Regions from separate parts of the Paenibacillus sp. genome, predicted to be linked through region 1. Evidence: riboswitches for the same ligand, from Rfam matches in the RefSeq annotation. Region 1 holds a riboswitch; each other region holds the start of a gene.
What was found. Region 1 has a riboswitch for cyclic di-GMP ahead of VE009_RS11195 (flagellar brake protein). Riboswitches for the same ligand answer to the same signal wherever they lie in the genome.

Region 1 (4,209 bases):
TGGAAGAGATCGCGTTCCGCATGATGTACGTCCATCGCCGCAAGCTAACGCTGTATGTGCCTTCGGCGATCGTCCGGCCGTTATGGGAGAACGCGCTGAAAGGCGCGCTCGAAGACCGGAGCTCCAATTGCGATTCCTTGGATTGCTATTTCGACGTCCGCCCGCTCGATCCCGGCGTTCCGGTCCCGCTTCATGAAGGGCTGACCGTGGAGCTTATGCCGACGAAGCATATTCCGAACAAGCCGAGCTTCTCGGTGCTCCTGAACGACAGCGTGTTCTACACGTCCGATATGACGTTCGATCCGCATCTTCTCTCCCGGCTGGTCGAGACCGGCCGATGCAAGCATATTTTGCATGATTGCCAGCTCGTCGGTCCGGGAACGGTGCATGCGACGCTCGACGAGCTGCTTACGCTTCCCGAATCGCTTCAGGAGCGCGTTTGGCTGATGCATTACAACGACAACCGCGACGATTTCCTCGGGAAAACCGGCAAAATGCGCTTTATCGAGCAGCAGGTTCCCTACGAATTCGAATAGCCGATGCGCGCATGCGAAAAGAGCCGCCCCGCTTGCAAAAGCGGAGCGGCTCTTTGTCGTTGTTAGAACGGCGGCAGGGCGTCCAAATTGTTCGTCGGGTCGCCGTCCGCGTCGCCGCGAATGTACGTCTCCCCGTCGCGCCCCTTGAAGGCGTTCGCCCCGGCGATCGCCCCCGCCTGCACCTCTTGAAGCGCTTGCTCGTAGTCCAGATCCCTGCCCGAGGACGTCCGAAACGCGGTAATGTCGCCGTCGCCGTTTTTGCGGACGGCGACGAACGTTTCCCGCTCGTTCGATCGCGCCATGCACATCCCTCCTTAGGCGGTTAGGATGCCCGCGGCGCACGAGCGTATACGATCCCTTATATGAGCGGCTTCGTCATCCGCACATGCGGAATGCCCGCGTCGAGGAACGTCTCGGGCGACACCGCGGCGTACCCGAGCGAACGATAGAACGGCTCGGCTTGGCACTGCGCGTCGAGCAGGCTGTTCGTAAATCCTTCTTCTTTCGCCCACGACTCCAAGGCGAGCATCAGCTCGCGTCCGACGCCGCGGCCGCGGTACGTCCGCCGAACGGCGATGCGCTGCATTTTGGCCGTATCCGGCTTATAGGCGATAAACCGGCCCGCCGCCGCCGGCTCTCCGTCGATCTCGAGCAGCAGATGGCGCGCCGAAGCCGGCGACGCGTCGTACTGATCCATCTCTTCCTCCCGAGGCACGCCCTGCTCGTCGACGAACACCTCGAATCGAATGTCCAGCGCTTTCCGGAGCGCTTCTTCCGTATCGATTTTTATGACTTTCATGATGCGGACCTCCCGGGTGCGAATTGTAAAAGTCATCCTGCATTCCACTTGCACATATTGGTAAAGAAGACCTATAATAATAGGCAAAAGTATACTTGAGACTCACCGAACAGGGCAAATCCGACGAAAGCCGGAGACGCAAAGCCACGGGCCTACAACGACTGTCTCGTCGTCACGGCAGCCGGGTTGCCGAAGCAGAGCCGACGATGCATGTCCTTCGTCCGCCTTCGGCGGACGTTTTGTTTTTTTCGAACGAAGATTCCCAGGGGGCTGGAGCTCATGTCATGGCTGCAAATGTCCGACAACGTCCATCATCATCAGAAGAACGCCGTCGCCGTCGGCTGTAAAATTTCGATCGAGAAAGACGGCTTCATCGCGACCGGAGTCGTCAGTTACGTCGAAGGCGACATTATCGAAATCGAGCTCCCGCAGTCGAAACAATATAAGCCCGGGGATCCCGTCAAGTTGACCGCCTACTCCACGAACGGCTTCCAGACGCTTCAGTCGTCCGTCGTGGCGAAAGACATCGGCATGGTGATGGTGCTCAATCCCCCGGAAAATCAGCGCCTTGCGCAGCGCCGCCAGCATCCGCGCATCGACGTGAACGAGTCCGGCAAGCTGACCGCGGTCCGCTGGTCGAAAGGCGGCGACAATAAGCTCGAAGAGCCGCTCCTCATCTCCATCCGCAATTTCAGCTTAGGCGGCATCGGCTTCGTCGCTGCGCGGGACCCGGGCATTCAGCCGCTTATGCAGGCCGAGGCGCTGCTTGATTGGAACGGCGGCGTCTTCTGCACGATCGAGGTCTCCCGGAGACAGCCGGTCGAAGACGGCCTGTACGTCGGGGCCCGCTTCTTGGATATCGGCGCAGAGCATTTGCAAGCGCTGCGCGGATACATCCTGCGCACGCAAATCAAGCAGCGAGCGAAACGCCGCCTCGACGAGCTGACCGCGATGTGACGCCGCCGGGCGGTCCGCTCGCTTAGCGCCGTTCCTTCGCCGCATCATCCTCCGGCGTCAGCACCGCGAGCGGCAGCGCCGTTTCTTCGCCGCCGCGGCCCCAAACGCCCCACCCCATCACGCCGTTCACGTACCGGAGCGTAAAGATGTCGTCGGCATCTTCGACGCGATACCGTCCGGGCGGGAACGATCGGCTTCTCGCGGCATACGACCGGGCCATCAGCCACTTTTGCCGCAGCACGTCCCTCTCGCCCTCGAGCCGGCTCGCTTCGAGTTCCTTCGCCAGCCGGTCGATTTCCGAGCGCAGCTCGTCCTCCGTCATTTCGCTGAACCGTTTCAAACGCTTCGTCCCCCTTTCTCGTATGTCTTCTATTGTTTCTTATCCGGCCGCGCATTTCAACCGTCCGGGTCCGCCGGTCCGCCGCGCGCGCGAAAAAGGGCCGCCGTCAGCCCGTCGGCTGCGGCAGCCCTTGCGCAAAAATCGCTTTGCCGTTATTCCGCCGCGACCGGGAAGCCCATCGTCGTCGCGAGCGTGTTCGCCGGCTGCGTCGCGTCCATCCGGCTGTACTGCACGATGATCGGCACGTCGCTGCGCACCTCCATCGCGTACGGCACGCCGACCGGAATCGACTCTCCGTTCTTTTCGAGCGAGCTCGTGCGCACATGCGCCGTCCGGCGCCCGCCGACGCGCACTTCGACGTTCTCGATCGGGTCGCGGTCCTCGAAATAGACGGTAACCAGCAAATTCGCGTCCGCTTCGTTCGTATTAAGCACGCAAATCGACTCATGGCTCGTCAGCGAGCCCGTGCTGATCGGCGGGATGTACCCGTCCGGAATGTACCATACTTTGTAACCGTTTGCCGCCATAAATGTTACCTCCTATGTACTGTGAATGAATGTGCCGGAATCAAGGCGGGAATCACGCCGGGAACCAACGTTCTCTTACAAACTCCAACCCGATGCGCCGTTGCGCCGATTCGACCGCGTGGCCGGTAAACGGATAAATCTCGAGCCGCTTATCCTCCGATGCCGCCGCGTGGTACGCCGGGAAAATTTGCTCCGGCATGCAGACGGTATCCTTAAGCCCGACGGACATGAGCAGCGGATGGCGAATGCGCTTCACCAAATGAAGCATATCGAAATAGCTTAACGTGCGCAGCGCCGCCGGCAGCTTCTCGGGAAACCTCCGCAAGAAATCGGCCACCTCCGTCAAGGAACCGGTCGAGTGGAGCACGCCGTGATCCATGTGGCACATGTTCGGAATGTCCGCGACCGTGAGGCCGATGGAGCGGTGCAGCGCCGAGACGAGCAGCGCCAATCCGCCGCCTTGACTGCCGCCCACGGCGCCGAGCCGGCTCGCGTCCAGTTCGGGCTGCTCCGCCATCCACTGCGCCGCGCGCAGCGCGTCGATCGCGAGCGCTTTGTAATAGCAGCGATCCGGATCGAGCAGTCCCTGCGTAATCCAACCGCGGGCCATCCCGAAATCGGTGCCGAGCCGGTTGCCCGTCTCCCCGCCTTGTCCGCGCACGTCGACGGCGAACACGGCGACGCCCATCAGCACCCAATGCGCATACGCCTCCGGCTCTCCCTTGCCCCCTGTATAACCCGGGAACGTCAGCACGCACGGGAACGGGCCCTCCGCGAACGCCGGCAGCAGCAGCATGCCGCGAATCGTCGTGTCCGCGAAGCTTTCGTACGACACTGCGTACGCTTTCATTCCGGCGAGCGGCGTTGCCAGCGGCGCGCGGGTCGAGCGGAACGGAGCCTCCAGCGCCTCCCGTTCGGTCCGTTCCCAGAACGCGTCCAAATCCGGGGGCGGCTCGCTCGAAGGGCGTAACCGGTGCAGCTCTTCGATTCGTTTGTCGATTGCGTTCAACAGCCTGCTCTCTCCTCGTCCAAAGGTATAAGCAACTGTTT
Region 2 (4,209 bases), on a different contig from region 1:
AACAGCGAATTCATCGCGATGGTCGCGGACAAATTGCGCATCGAGCATAAGGTGGGGTAAATTGCGTCCAATTAAAGGGTCTCGTATGTAATTTACAAAAAATGAAAAACGAATGAACACCCCTATGGATTGGTTTGACAGTAAACCAATCGATAGGGGTGTGTTGTTTTGCTTATAATAAAGAAGAAGCCCGCGGGCGGCGTTACCTCCCGGGGGCTTGTCGGTTCGAACCGTTCTTTCTTCGGCGGATGATGAAGACTAGCGCGATAATGAGAACGATCGAAGCGGCGACGACGCCGGCAATCTTCAAGGCATCGGACTTCGTAATAATGATGGCCTCTTCCGAGAACGTCTCGCCGGTTTGTTGGTAATGGGTCGCTTCTGCGCGAGACACGCTCACACCCGTAAGGTTGTAGGCGAACGTTGTGCTTTCCGTCACCCCGGCGTACTCCCATGTCACTTCCGCCGTGTATTCTCCCGCTTTCTTCAGCGCGTTCGGCAGCTGTTGGAGGTTGTAGATGCCAACCTTCCCCGGGTAAATCGAGCCCATTTCGGCTTTTTCTGTATGCAGCAACGTTCCGTCTCGATAAATCCGAATTTCGCCCTTCAATCGTTCCACTTTATTTCCGTCATTGCGAATGGAAAGCGCCAATCCCAAGTTTGCGCCGTCCCATTGCGTTTCCATAGAAGCGAGCGTCAGCTTGTGCGTCTCCGCGCCCGGCACCGTGACCAGCACGCCGATCGCCTGCGCATAAGCTTTATTGATCGTTACCGATGTGCCGTCTTCGATCTCTTGCCGTTCTTGTTCCTTCAACAGGTGACGAAGGGTGAGAACCGCGACGTGGTCGCCCGGAGCGGCATCTTTCGGGATGGTAAGTTGAAGCGTAACGTCTTTTTTCTCGCCGGCACGCAGATGGATTTCTTGTTCCGGAACAAGGAACCAGGACCCGATTCCGCCGCGCTGGATATGTTCCGGATCGACCGCGCCCATGCCGCCGCCGATGGCGACCGGCGCATCGGAGACATACAAGAAACCGTTGGCGATGTGGGCGCCAGACGTATTCCGCGTTCCCAACTCGAAGGTAATGATTTCGCCGGGCTTCCCGATGAAGGAGTAATAACCGGCAACGACTTGATCCCCTTTGGCTTGAATGGCGACGATCCCTTCTTCGGCATCAGCCGCCGAAACCCGCGGTTCCATTCCGTATATCGTCAACAGCATAGCGGCCATAATGATCCCAAAGCATTTTGCGATCATTCATATCCCCCTTCCATAAAAAAGGCAACCAGCTCGAGCAGAGTGGTCGCCTGTGATTCATGCTTACGGCCCCGTTGCAACGGTGTAGGTTACCGTTGTGCTGTACGAACCTTCGAACAAACCGACTTGAGCAGGACGGTTCGAATTGGTTGCCTCATATTGAGAGCCCGCAGCGATATCGGAGAGTTGAGCAATCGAAATATATTGTGGAAGCTTCAAAGTGTAACGAAAACGTTGCGTATAGGCGCCTTGACCGAACATGACGTCCGCGTCCATGATGCGCACGCCGGAAGTCGTGACTTGACCGCTGTAAGCGGAGACGTTCGTCGTGTCCGACGAGTTCACGCCTGTCAGCGTGCCGTCCTGTACGACCTGAAGAATCGGCGTATTCGTATTATGAATAGGGTCCGGATTTGTGCTGTCCACCGGAAGATTTACCTTGAAGGTAGCCCCGTTCAAGGAAGGATCGTTCACGGTAGCGCGCAAGTCGGATGCCGAGACCGTGACTTTCCAACCGGCGCCTTGCCCCGTGTTGTCGTCGACCCGCACATAATCGTTGGCCGTAATGGCCGGCACGGCCGACCCCATGTCGATCAAGTACGAACCGAGCGACATTTGCGAAGTCGATTGTATCGTCGTAGGGGTTGTTGCCGGCGCTTGGTTCGGGTCCGAGGACACGTATACGTTGTCCGCCCCGTTAACGGCGGTGCCCGATGCCGCAGCGGTCGGTGTTCCAATGCTTGCGACGGATGCCGCGATCGCGGCGATCGCCGCGATAGTACGAAATTGCTTCTTCATCATATGACCCTCCATTTTGGCATAAAAAAATCCATCTGCCGAGGGGGATGGAAGTCGTGCTTGTATGTCCATCCTTCCAGCGGCCTGGCGATCGTGGCAGCATGGCTGCGTTAGACCCACGGCTTTGCGTCCCCGCGTTTCCGCGGGTTTGCCTTTGTTACAGGATTCAGTTTTCGTCGGAAAGCGGATCGCGATCACGTCTTACCTTACTGAGTATATTCGAATTTGCATCAAAAGCAATACTCCAAGTATAGACAACATGATAGATTCGATGAATCGTTTCCAATACGAAGAAGTCTCGGTTTCCGGTTCTGGGACGAGCTGCATGCGAAGTACGCGTTTTGCGTACAATAATTGCTACGCAATCGTACGCGAAGAGCGTACCTCCGAGGGGTGTAGCGATGTACCGCAAGTCCAATGCAGCCGGAACGGTTCGGTCGAAGGGCAAGGCGCCTTTCGGCCAAAGCTCGACTGCCGGATCGTCGTTTCAGGAGAAACTCGAATATTTCAAGTCCGTCTTCCATCATACGCAGGATTTCGTTATTCGGGATTTCGACGCGTTCGGCGGTACGTCGGCGGCCGCGCTGTTTTTCACGAGCTTGGTCGATAAGGACATGATCTCGGAAACCGTCATCAAGCCATTGATGCAGCTTTCGGCGAAGCCTGAGCCGGCGGATTCGTCGCGGGCCGCGGAACTCGTTCTCAAGCAAACGATGTTTCATGCGGACGGGAAAACCGCGCCGGATTGTCGGCTAGCCGTGAGCGACTTGCTGGCGGGGAGCGCCGTCGTGCTGATCGAAGGCTTCGACGAAGCGATCGTCGTGAACGTGCAGAAGGTCGAGCAGCGCGCCGTGGAGCAGCCGAAGAGCGAGCAGGTCATTCGGGGGCCGAGGGACGGCTTCATCGAAAATTTGCAGACGAACATTGCGCTGATTCGTACACGGCTCCCCACGGAACAGCTGAAAATGAAGACGCTGCAGCTGGGGCGGCTTACGAAAACGAGCGTCATATTGTTGTATTTGGACGGCATCGCGAACCCGAAGCTCGTCGAAGACGTGGAGCGGCGGCTGAATGCGATCGACATCGACCGCATTCTCGATGCAGGTTACATCGAGCAATACGTTCAAGACAACCCATGGTCGCCGTTTCCGCAAATTCGGAACACGGAACGGCCGGATGTAACGGTCGGCAATTTGCTTGAAGGCCGCGTCGCTATTTTGACGGACGGTTCACCGTACGCGTTGCTGTGTCCGACGTCCTTCGCGATGTTCTACCAAACGTCGGAGGATTACAACGAACGGGCGGGCATCATGAGCATGCTTCGGCTCGTCCGCTTGATGGCGCTGCTGTTTTCGCTTATTACGCCTTCGTTGTACATCGCCATTTTGTCGTTCCATCCGGAGCTCATCCCGACGAAGTTCGCCGTCGCCGTCGCCAGCGGCCGAGCCGGGGTGCCGTTCCCGACGTTTCTCGAGGTGTTCGTCATGGAAGTGGCGGTGGAGATTTTGCGGGAAGCGACCGTTCGCATGCCGCAGCAAATCGGCGGCGCGCTGTCGATCGTCGGCGTGCTGGTCATCGGGCAGGCGGCGGTCATGGCCGGCTTCGTCAGTCCGATCACCGTCGTGGTGATCGCGCTGACGACGATCAGCTCGTTCGCGACGCCGGCGTACAACGCCGCGATGGCGTTCCGTATGCTCCGGTTTCCGATTATCGCTGCCACCGGTCTATTCGGTTTCTTCGGCTTGATCTTGGCGTTGTTTCTCGTGAACAACCATCTGATTTCGCTGCGCTCGTTCGGCGTGCCGTTCCTCGCCCCGGTCGCGCCGCTGAATGCCGCGGGCCTCAAGGACGCGATCATACGAGCGCCGATCCGGTTTCTGCTGGACCGGCCGGCGGAGCTGCGACCGCGCGAGCGGCTTCGCGCCGCGCCGTATCCAAACCCGCGGAGCGGCTCGAACGGAAGGGGGACATCGTAGCATGCGCGAACGTCAAATTACGGCGGTGCAGGCTGCGGCCGTGCTCGTATCCAGCTTAATCGGCATCAGCGTCCTCGCGCTGCCGCGCATAACGGCCGAACGCGTGAATTACGGGGCGCCGCTGGCGACGCTCGTCGGTCTCGCCATTACGGCCGCAGGCCTCGTTGCGATAACGTT
Region 3 (4,209 bases), on a different contig from region 1:
CCGCCTTCAGGAACATCTCGACGGCAATCAGCCCGACGACGTTCAGCGAATTCGCGATATCCGCCGCCATCCGGCGGGCGCGCCCCGCGACGTCGTCCGGGATGAGCCCGTCCGCCGCCGTCGACGTGTGCAGAATGCTGTTCACGTGCACGTTCCAAGCCGGCGGGAACGTCCGCACCTCGCCGTCCAACCCGCGCGCGGCGATGACGGACAGCTCCCGTTCGAAATCGACGAACTGCTCGAGCACGAGCTCGACCGCGCCGCCGCCGAGCGCCGTGAACGCCTCCGCGGCCTGCTCGGCGCGCCTGATGACGAATTGGCCCTTCCCGTCATAGCCGCCTGTCGCGGTTTTCAGCACGCACGGCAGGCCAAATTCCTGGATCGCCTCGCGCAAATCCGCGGTCGACTCGATGGCGCGGTACGGCGCCACCCGGACGCCCGCCGCTTCAATGGCGCGCTTCTCGCGCAGCCGATGCTGCGTCGTCCGCAGCAGCTCGCTGCCCTGCGGCACGTACGACTCCCGCTCCAGCACCGCCGCCACGCCCGCGTTCACGTTCTCGAACTCGTACGTGATCACGTCGGCGAGCGACGCGAGCTCCCGCGCCGCGCGCTCGTCCGCGTACGCGGCCGTCACCTGGCGGTCCGATACTTGTCCGCAAGGCGAATCCGGCGTCGGATCGAGCGTGACGAACCGATATCCCATTTCGCGCCCTTTCAGCGCCAACATGCGGCCGAGCTGGCCGCCCCCGAGCACGCCGATCGTCGCGCCGGGCAACACTCTCTTCATGTCAATGGTTTCCATGTCGGTAGTATCTCCAATTTACGGTAGGTTATCGCCGATTGCTTCTACTTCCGCGCGCGTGTTCGCGCGGCGTTCCTTCAGCCTTGCCGCCACCTCGGGGTCGAAGGCGCCTACGATCTGCGCCGCGAGCAGCCCCGCGTTCGTCGCGCCCGCCGCGCCGATCGCGACCGTCGCCACCGGAACGCCGGCCGGCATCTGCACGATCGACAGCAGCGAATCCAGTCCGTTCAGCGCCGCGGACTTCACCGGCACGCCGATGACCGGCAGCTCCGTCTTCGCCGCGATCATGCCGGGCAAATGAGCGGCGCCGCCCGCACCCGCGATAATGACCTTGATGCCCCGCTCCCGGGCCTGCTCCGCGTATTCGAACATGAGATCGGGCGTCCGATGCGCCGAAACGACCCGTTTCTCGTACGGCACGCCGAGCGCTTCGAGCGTCTCGCAAGCCAGCTTCATCGTTTCCCAATCCGATTTGCTGCCCATAACGACGCCGACAATCGGTGTAGACACGTCATCCATCTCCTTATCCTTAATTAATTAGAGTATCTTAACCTGAATTTCCGCCCTCGTACAAAACAAAAGTCCGGGCGCAGCTCCGCGCATCGCGCAGTCCCAGGACGAAAAAAGCGTTTGTCGTAAATTCCTTTATTCATCTTTAGTGTACCAATGCTTACACGGCTATGTCAACGCAAAAAGCGAACATTCTCTCAACCGTTTTCAATATAGTTCGTATTTTCGCAAACATCCGCCTTTCCAAAAAAATAGTGACTCAAGTTCCAAGTTATGGTATTATGATGGTAATTTAGTAGGATGAAAATACTGACTTCGATACAGGCAAACGGCAAACTTTACCGAAAGGGAAGGACGCAAAGCTATGGGTCTACCGCTTCGCAAGAAGCCACGATCGCCAAGCTGCCCTAGGGAAAGACACACCTACGGGCGTGTCTTTTTTTAGCGTTATTGCGCTTTGCCCGCGGAAGTGGGGAGTGAATGAAATGCTCGAACGCGAAGAAGAAACGGTCGGAAAAATCATATACTCCGCCGAAGTCGACCACGAAGCCCTTCTCCATGAAGACATCCGGGACATCCAATTATTGATTCTCCGCATGACGGTCGCCCTGGTAGGGTCCTGCCGCTACTGCCACATGATCTCGCCGGACTTCGAAGACCCCTCCCCTATCTACTGCTCGAAAGCGAGCGACAACTGCTACCCGCAGAAATGCAGCGTAGAACATTGTTTTTCCTGCGGCGAGTACAAATCAAAGATTCTTTAAAAATGTAACCGCTTTACCCTCGCGCCTTAGCAAACCTTTAACGGTTTATAGGAATCTTAATGTGCTATACTTCTTTTCATAGATTCTTACAAAACCGATAAAGGTGTCGATTCCCCGATGAAGCCATACGTCATCCAGTGCCGCGGCGCGGTCGTGCGCCCGGCGCGCTCCGTCAACGAAACCATCCTCCGCGTCGACGATTTCCGCGTTTCCGCAGGGGAGCAAGTGGCCGTCATGGGACCCAGCGGCTCCGGCAAGTCGACGCTGCTGAACGTCGTCGCCGGGATGACCCGCCCCGCCGAGGGGCAGGTCACCGTCCTCGGCGTAGACCTGTACGCCCTCCCGGAAAGTTCGCGCGACCGGTTTCGCGGCGAGCGCATCGGCTACGTCTTTCAGAACTTCCACCTCTTCCCCTACATGAGCGCGATGGACAACGTGCTGGTGCAGCACGCCGTGCACCCCCGATGGAGCGAATCCGAGGCCAAAGCGCGCGCCGCGGAGCTGCTTCGGCGCGTCGGCCTCGGCCATCGAGCGGCGCTCAAGAGCTCGCTTCTGTCGCGAGGCGAGCAGCAGCGCGTCGCGATCGCGCGGGCGCTGCTCCACGAGCCCAGCCTCGTGCTGGCGGACGAGCCCACAGGCAATCTGGATGTCGCGACCGCCGGCGCCGTCATGGACATGCTGTGCGGATTATGCCGCGAACGCGGCGCGGCGCTCGTCGCCGTCACCCACGACGAGCTCGTCGCCGCCCGCTTCGAACGGAAGGAGCGGATGTCCGAGCTGAATCAAATTTACAAAGAAGCTCTGTCTCCGAAGGAGGCTTCCGCATGAGCGCGCTGCGCCTCCTTCTCCTGCAGCTGCGGGGACGAAAATACTCCTTCTTGTTCATGTGTCTCGTCGTCAGCGTCGCCGCGGCGCTCGTATTTACGGTCTCTTCCGTATCCGCCAGCTTGCGCGAAGGTTTGCTGCAACAAGCCGGAACCTACGAAATCGTCGTCGGCGCGGAGGGCAGCGCCACGCAGCTCGTGCTCAGCAGCGTGATGCGGGCCGACGTCCCTAACGGCAACATCGATCGCAGCATATACGAACGATTGACGGACGACCCTCGGGTGCTGAAAGCCGTTCCGCTCGCTTTGGGCGACTCCTACATGGGGCTCTCCATCGTCGGCACGACGCGGGACTATTTCACGCCGCACCGCGAAGGTCTTCCCGAACGGTTCGCGCTGCGCGGCGGCGAGTGGTTCGCCAAGTCGGGCGACGTCGTGCTGGGCGCCGAAGCCGCCGAGCGGACCGGCCTCTCCGTCGGCGACGAATTCCACGGCAACCATGGCGTCGGCGGCGCCCACGGCGAGGCGCACGAAGACGAATACCGCGTTGTAGGCGTCTTGCGCCCTGTCGGTTCGGCGGACGATCTCGGGCTGTTCACCCCGCTGGAGAGCGTATGGGACGCGCACGGCGAAGAGGCGGAGCACGGCGACATCACCGCCGTGCTGCTGAAGCCGGAACAGCTCGGCTTCGCGCCCGCCCTTCGCGAAGAGCTGAACGAGCTGCCCGGCGTCCAAGCGGAATATCCGGTTCGCGTTTTCCGCGAGCTGCTCTCCATGTTCCGCCTCGGCGAGAGAGCGGCCCAGCTGATCGGCGGCGTCAGCGTCCTGCTGTGCGCGCTCGCGGTGGCGTTCGCCGTGCTCAGCACGAACGTCCAGCGCCGCTCCGAAATGGCGCTGCTGAGGGCGCTCGGTATGAACAGAACGATCGTTCTAGGTAACCTGCTGCTCGAGACCGCGCTGCTGGCCGGCTGCGGCTCGGCCGCCGGTTTCGGCTTGTCGGCCGCCGTCTTCGCCTTCGCGCGCCGCTACGCCCTGTCGGCTTGGGGCGTAGCGCTGCCGCCCGTCGCCCCGGACGCCGTTACGGCCATTGCCTTCGTGGGCGGGCTGTGGCTGTTGATCGCGCTGTGCGTCAGCCCGCTGATCGGCCTCTATCGCAAAGACGCCCAACACGGATTGCAGCATATCCATTCTTGAGAAATCACAAGTGATCAAAGGAGAGACGCCGTTATGCACCGACTGCGGATCCAACGCCTCATAGCCATCATAGGGACGGTTCTCGCGGCCGCCCTGCTTACCTCCTGCGGACAGA
Region 4 (4,209 bases), on a different contig from region 1:
GTTAGATCAAGCGTTCTACCCGGACACGATTTACACGGCTCCATCCGATGAATATATTCAACGGGAGATCCAGCTTGCGAAGGAGATGGGCTTCAATTTGCTGCGCAAGCATATCAAAGTGGAGCTTCCGCGATATTTATATTGGGCTGACCGTATGGGGATGCTCATTTGGGCGGAACCGCCGAATTACGTGAAATGGACGCCGGCAGGGGCCCGCCGGTTTCGCAACGATTTATTCGCTATGGTGGACCGCGATTATAATTGTCCGTCAATTATCATTTGGTCTCTATACAATGAGGAGTGGGGGCTCGAGTGGGATCTCGCCAGAGATCCTGCGAAGCAAAGGCATGTGGAGGAATTGTACGACGAACTAAAGGCGTACGACCCGACGCGCCTGCTCTGCGACAACAGCGGCTGGGCGCATGTGAAAACGGATATTAACGATCATCATCGCTACTTCGTTTGTCCCGACCAACTCGATGCGTGGAGGCGCGATCTGGACGAATTCGTCGTAGGGGATCCGGACCGTAATTTTGTAGGGGATCGCCGGTCGAACGGGCAACCGATCATCGTTTCGGAATTCGGGGTTTGGGGCTTGCCGAGTATGCAGAAGCTGAAGGACCATTACGGCAATCGGGAACCGTGGTGGTTCGTGAATCAAGGGGAAGAGTCCCATCAAGAAGATTATAAAAAACCGGTTACGGCGGAAGCGAACTTCGCCAAATTCGGCCTGAACCGGGCGTTCGATTCGTACGAAACATTAGCTGTCGCCTCGCAGCAGAGGATGTTCCGGGCCGTAAAATCGGTCATTGAAGAAATGCGCAAGCGCCCGCTGGTAGCCGGTTACGTCGTGACGGAATTTACGGACATCGAGTGGGAGACGAACGGATGGTTGGATTATCTCCGGAATCCTAAAGTCGGTTTCGAACGGTTAAAAGATTTTAACGGCGCCTTGACAATTATGGTCGACGGCGTGAAGCACAACCTGTGGGCGGGGGAAAACCAGGCATGGGACGTCATCGTTTCCAATCATGACGGCTTGACGTTCGAGGGGGTCGCGCGTTGGGAGATCGAGGGTACGGCGTTATCCGGGGAATTTCCCGTTCGGCTGGATGGAAGCGTACATTGCAGGCTGGAATGCGCGGTCCAATTCCATGCGCCGGAAGTTGATTCGTCACGCGCTTTCGTATTCCGGATCGAGCTGTGGAACGGTTCGGAACTTACGGCCGGCAACGAAGAGGAATTAACCGTGTCTCCGACGAAACAAAGTATTCAAGGTCTTGAGGTGACGCCTTATCGGCTTTCCTCCGATTTCGTACGGCGTATGCAAGCGAACGGAGCGGCCGTGAAAGAGGAACTGTCGACGGATGCGGTCATTCTTACCAATCGATTGGACCAGAACGTACTGCAATTCGTACGGCAAGGGGGATATGCCGTTTTCTTGGCGGAGGAAGGAGAGCAGCTGACCCATCGCGACCAGTTTACGTTCCGGCATTTGCCCGAAGGGGAGAGCTGGCCCCGCGCTTCTTCATTCAATTTTGTCGACGTTGCTTGGTTCGAAGGCGTGCCGCTTCGGCCCGAGATGGGGTGGGAGGTCGACGAGCTGATTCCGCATTACGTGCTGCCGTTTACGGATTATAAAATCGGAGGCGGCCGCCGTTCGATTCCGCTATTCGGCAATCCCGGACTTGCGGAGTCCGGCGAAGTGATCTCCGGGTATTTCCAAGGTTGGATCGGACAGGTCGGCGGATCGATCGTGCGCAAAACATACGGTCTCGGGTCCATCCTCGTCGTTACGTGGAGATTGCTGCAATCTTACGGCGTTCACCCGATCGCGACACAGGTGCTGCATAAACTCTTGCAAAAACGGTAAACCATCTTCGTTGGGGCAATGGACTCCTGCCAGCAGGCGATCAATCAGGAGCTGTTCCCGTTGTTCATGAGGCAGAGTCGTTACTCGCCTCGTGGCAAACTGTGGCATATATGTAAAATATAGATTGCAATGATAGAAAGCAAAGATTATCATTGTAGCTGTAATGCAAAACCGATAATGGCAAAGCTAATGAAAATTAGCGACGCAAAGCTACAGGGGCTAAGGAAGTTGCGAAATGCAAAGTCTATGCCAGCCAGTTGCCGAATAGTTTGGAAATCCGGGTGCCTCTCTCAGGGTATTCCCGTTTTTCAAAATCCCCATTTTCGGCAACGAATGTGGGGATTTTTTATTTTAACCCATTAAACAAACATATTGACAGAAAGGTGGTGTCCAGTTGCAGGGACGACTAAGTCCAAAGATTCAACAAAACTGACGAAAAGGAGATGAAATAATGATTTCGATGCAAGCTAGAAATGTGGTGGCCGAAAAGATTAAGATCCTGAGACAAGACCACGGCCCGAATCTCGTTCTTGTTGGCCCCGTGCAGCTCCCGGTTCAACTGGAAGGTCGAGAAGTTACTTTCCAATGGTATACATGGTTAAATCTGAACACCATTCCTCCGCTGGAAGGAGAGATTCTCGACGTACTGTCTGAAATTGATTTTGCATCTTCTCAGCAATCTTCCGTACTCGTTTATGGCGACTTTGCTAACAACGATCAAGCGTTGGTCCGGTTTCACAGCATATGCCATACCGGGGATATTTTCGGAAGCAAGCGCTGCGACTGCGGCTATCAAATGCAACGTTCCTTGAACATGATCGCCCAAAACGGTTGCGGGGCTCTTTTTTACATAGCTAATCATGAGGGGCGCGGTATCGGGCTTTTTTCAAAGTCTCTTGCTTATCTATTGCAGGAACAAGGCTACGACACGGTAGAAGCCAATAATGAGCTTGGTTACGACGACGATCAGCGCTCCTACGATGAAGCGATTCGCGTACTTCGAAGCATGCGTCGCAAGCCGGTCAGTCTGATTACGAACAATCCCAAAAAATTGCAATCCCTTCGAGAGCAAGGGCTTCTTACCGATCAACACGTCTCTATTTGGGGGGCTCCCACGAAGCATAATAAGCGATACTTGAGAACGAAAATCGCCAAATCCGGTCACCTTTACGAGACCTCGACCCGAAGCGTCGAACAGGAAGGATGGAGCGGCAGGTGAATCATGATCAGCATTTTATGAAACTGGCGTTGGATTTGGCAGCCACAGCCAAAGGAAAAACGACGCCTAATCCCGTCGTGGGCGCCATTCTTGTCAAAGAAGGGCAAATCGTCGGTATGGGCGTCCATCGGAAAGCGGGGGAACCTCATGCCGAAGTTCATGCCTTTCGCATGGCCGGCGAGCATACGAAAGGCGCCACGTTATACGTAACGCTTGAACCTTGTTCTCTGGTCGGAGGAACCGCTCCTTGCGCGGAAATGGTTAAGAACGCTGGGGTCGCGCGTGTCGTCGTCGCCATGCAGGATCCGAATCCGTTGATGGCGGGACGCGGCATTCAACTGTTGAGGGAACACGGGATCCGAGTGGATGTGGGGGTGTTGGAAGCGGAAGCCGAATTGCTCAATGAGCGATATGTGCACAACATGACCAAACAACTCCCGTTCGTTATTTCTAACGTGGCTATGACGCTGGATGGAAAATTGGCTGCGCATACGGGGCACTCGCAGTGGATCACGGGGGCACAGGTACAACAGGAAGTGCATCAGTTGCGCAGCGAAGTCGATGGCATTCTGGTGGGGATCCAGACGGTGCTGGCGGACAACCCCCGCCTAACGGCGCGATTGCCGGAGCGTTCGAAACAGCCGACCCGCATCATCCTCGATACGAATCTGCGCTTACCGGTGACGGCTCATGTGGCCGATTGTTCGGAAGCACAGACTTGGATTGCGACGAGAGAGGGTGCGGATCCTGAAAAAGTGAGCGCATTGAAACAAAGAGGGCTGGATATTCTTTTTGTACCTCAAGCTGAATACGGACTTGACCTGCATGCCTTGATGAGCATTTTATATCAGAGAGGCATTACCGACCTTATGGTAGAAGGCGGCAGCGAAATCAATGGATCTTTCTTGCGTACTAAACTGATTAACAAATGGTTAATTTATATCGCCCCCAAAATACTGGGAGGACGCAATTCCTTCACTCCCTTCGGCGGCACGGACGTGGAAACGGTTGATGAGGCTTGGAATGTTACGATCCACAGTACCCGGCTGGTCGGAGAGGATATTTGTATCACGGCATATCCGAACGACTAATCTTGACTCCGGAGTTTGCAACGTAC

Region 2: it holds a riboswitch for cyclic di-GMP, as region 1 does, so the genes downstream of both, VE009_RS09545 (WxL domain-containing protein) here and VE009_RS11195 (flagellar brake protein) in region 1, are expected to answer to the same signal.
Region 3: it holds a riboswitch for cyclic di-GMP, as region 1 does, so the genes downstream of both, VE009_RS25860 (hypothetical protein) here and VE009_RS11195 (flagellar brake protein) in region 1, are expected to answer to the same signal.
Region 4: it holds a riboswitch for cyclic di-GMP, as region 1 does, so the genes downstream of both, VE009_RS23705 (GTP cyclohydrolase II) here and VE009_RS11195 (flagellar brake protein) in region 1, are expected to answer to the same signal.

The regions. Positions count from the first base shown of each region.
Region 1 is NZ_DASQNA010000021.1:9,015-13,223, forward strand. It holds gene VE009_RS11180 (MBL fold metallo-hydrolase) at 1-536, shown strand, start outside; gene VE009_RS11185 (DUF3892 domain-containing protein) at 599-838, opposite strand; gene VE009_RS11190 (GNAT family N-acetyltransferase) at 895-1,335, opposite strand; cyclic di-GMP riboswitch class I at 1,439-1,529, shown strand; gene VE009_RS11195 (flagellar brake protein) at 1,615-2,292, shown strand; gene VE009_RS11200 (DUF1811 family protein) at 2,315-2,632, opposite strand; gene VE009_RS11205 (sensory rhodopsin transducer) at 2,785-3,159, opposite strand; gene VE009_RS11210 (acetylxylan esterase) at 3,212-4,168, opposite strand.
Region 2 is NZ_DASQNA010000018.1:103,401-107,609, forward strand. It holds gene spo0A (sporulation transcription factor Spo0A) at 1-60, shown strand, start outside; gene VE009_RS09540 (hypothetical protein) at 203-1,258, opposite strand; gene VE009_RS09545 (WxL domain-containing protein) at 1,322-2,056, opposite strand; cyclic di-GMP riboswitch class I at 2,132-2,219, opposite strand; gene VE009_RS09550 (spore germination protein) at 2,458-4,032, shown strand; gene VE009_RS09555 (GerAB/ArcD/ProY family transporter) at 4,034-4,209, shown strand, end outside.
Region 3 is NZ_DASQNA010000050.1:12,876-17,084, forward strand. It holds gene purK (5-(carboxyamino)imidazole ribonucleotide synthase) at 1-787, opposite strand, end outside; gene purE (5-(carboxyamino)imidazole ribonucleotide mutase) at 821-1,285, opposite strand; cyclic di-GMP riboswitch class I at 1,633-1,722, shown strand; gene VE009_RS25860 (hypothetical protein) at 1,798-2,076, shown strand; gene VE009_RS25865 (ABC transporter ATP-binding protein) at 2,194-2,904, shown strand; gene VE009_RS25870 (ABC transporter permease) at 2,901-4,094, shown strand; gene VE009_RS25875 (hypothetical protein) at 4,128-4,209, shown strand, end outside.
Region 4 is NZ_DASQNA010000041.1:329,959-334,167, reverse strand. It holds gene VE009_RS23710 (glycoside hydrolase family 2 protein) at 1-1,873, shown strand, start outside; cyclic di-GMP riboswitch class I at 2,043-2,138, shown strand; gene VE009_RS23705 (GTP cyclohydrolase II) at 2,325-3,092, shown strand; gene ribD (bifunctional diaminohydroxyphosphoribosylaminopyrimidine deaminase/5-amino-6-(5-phosphoribosylamino)uracil reductase RibD) at 3,089-4,183, shown strand.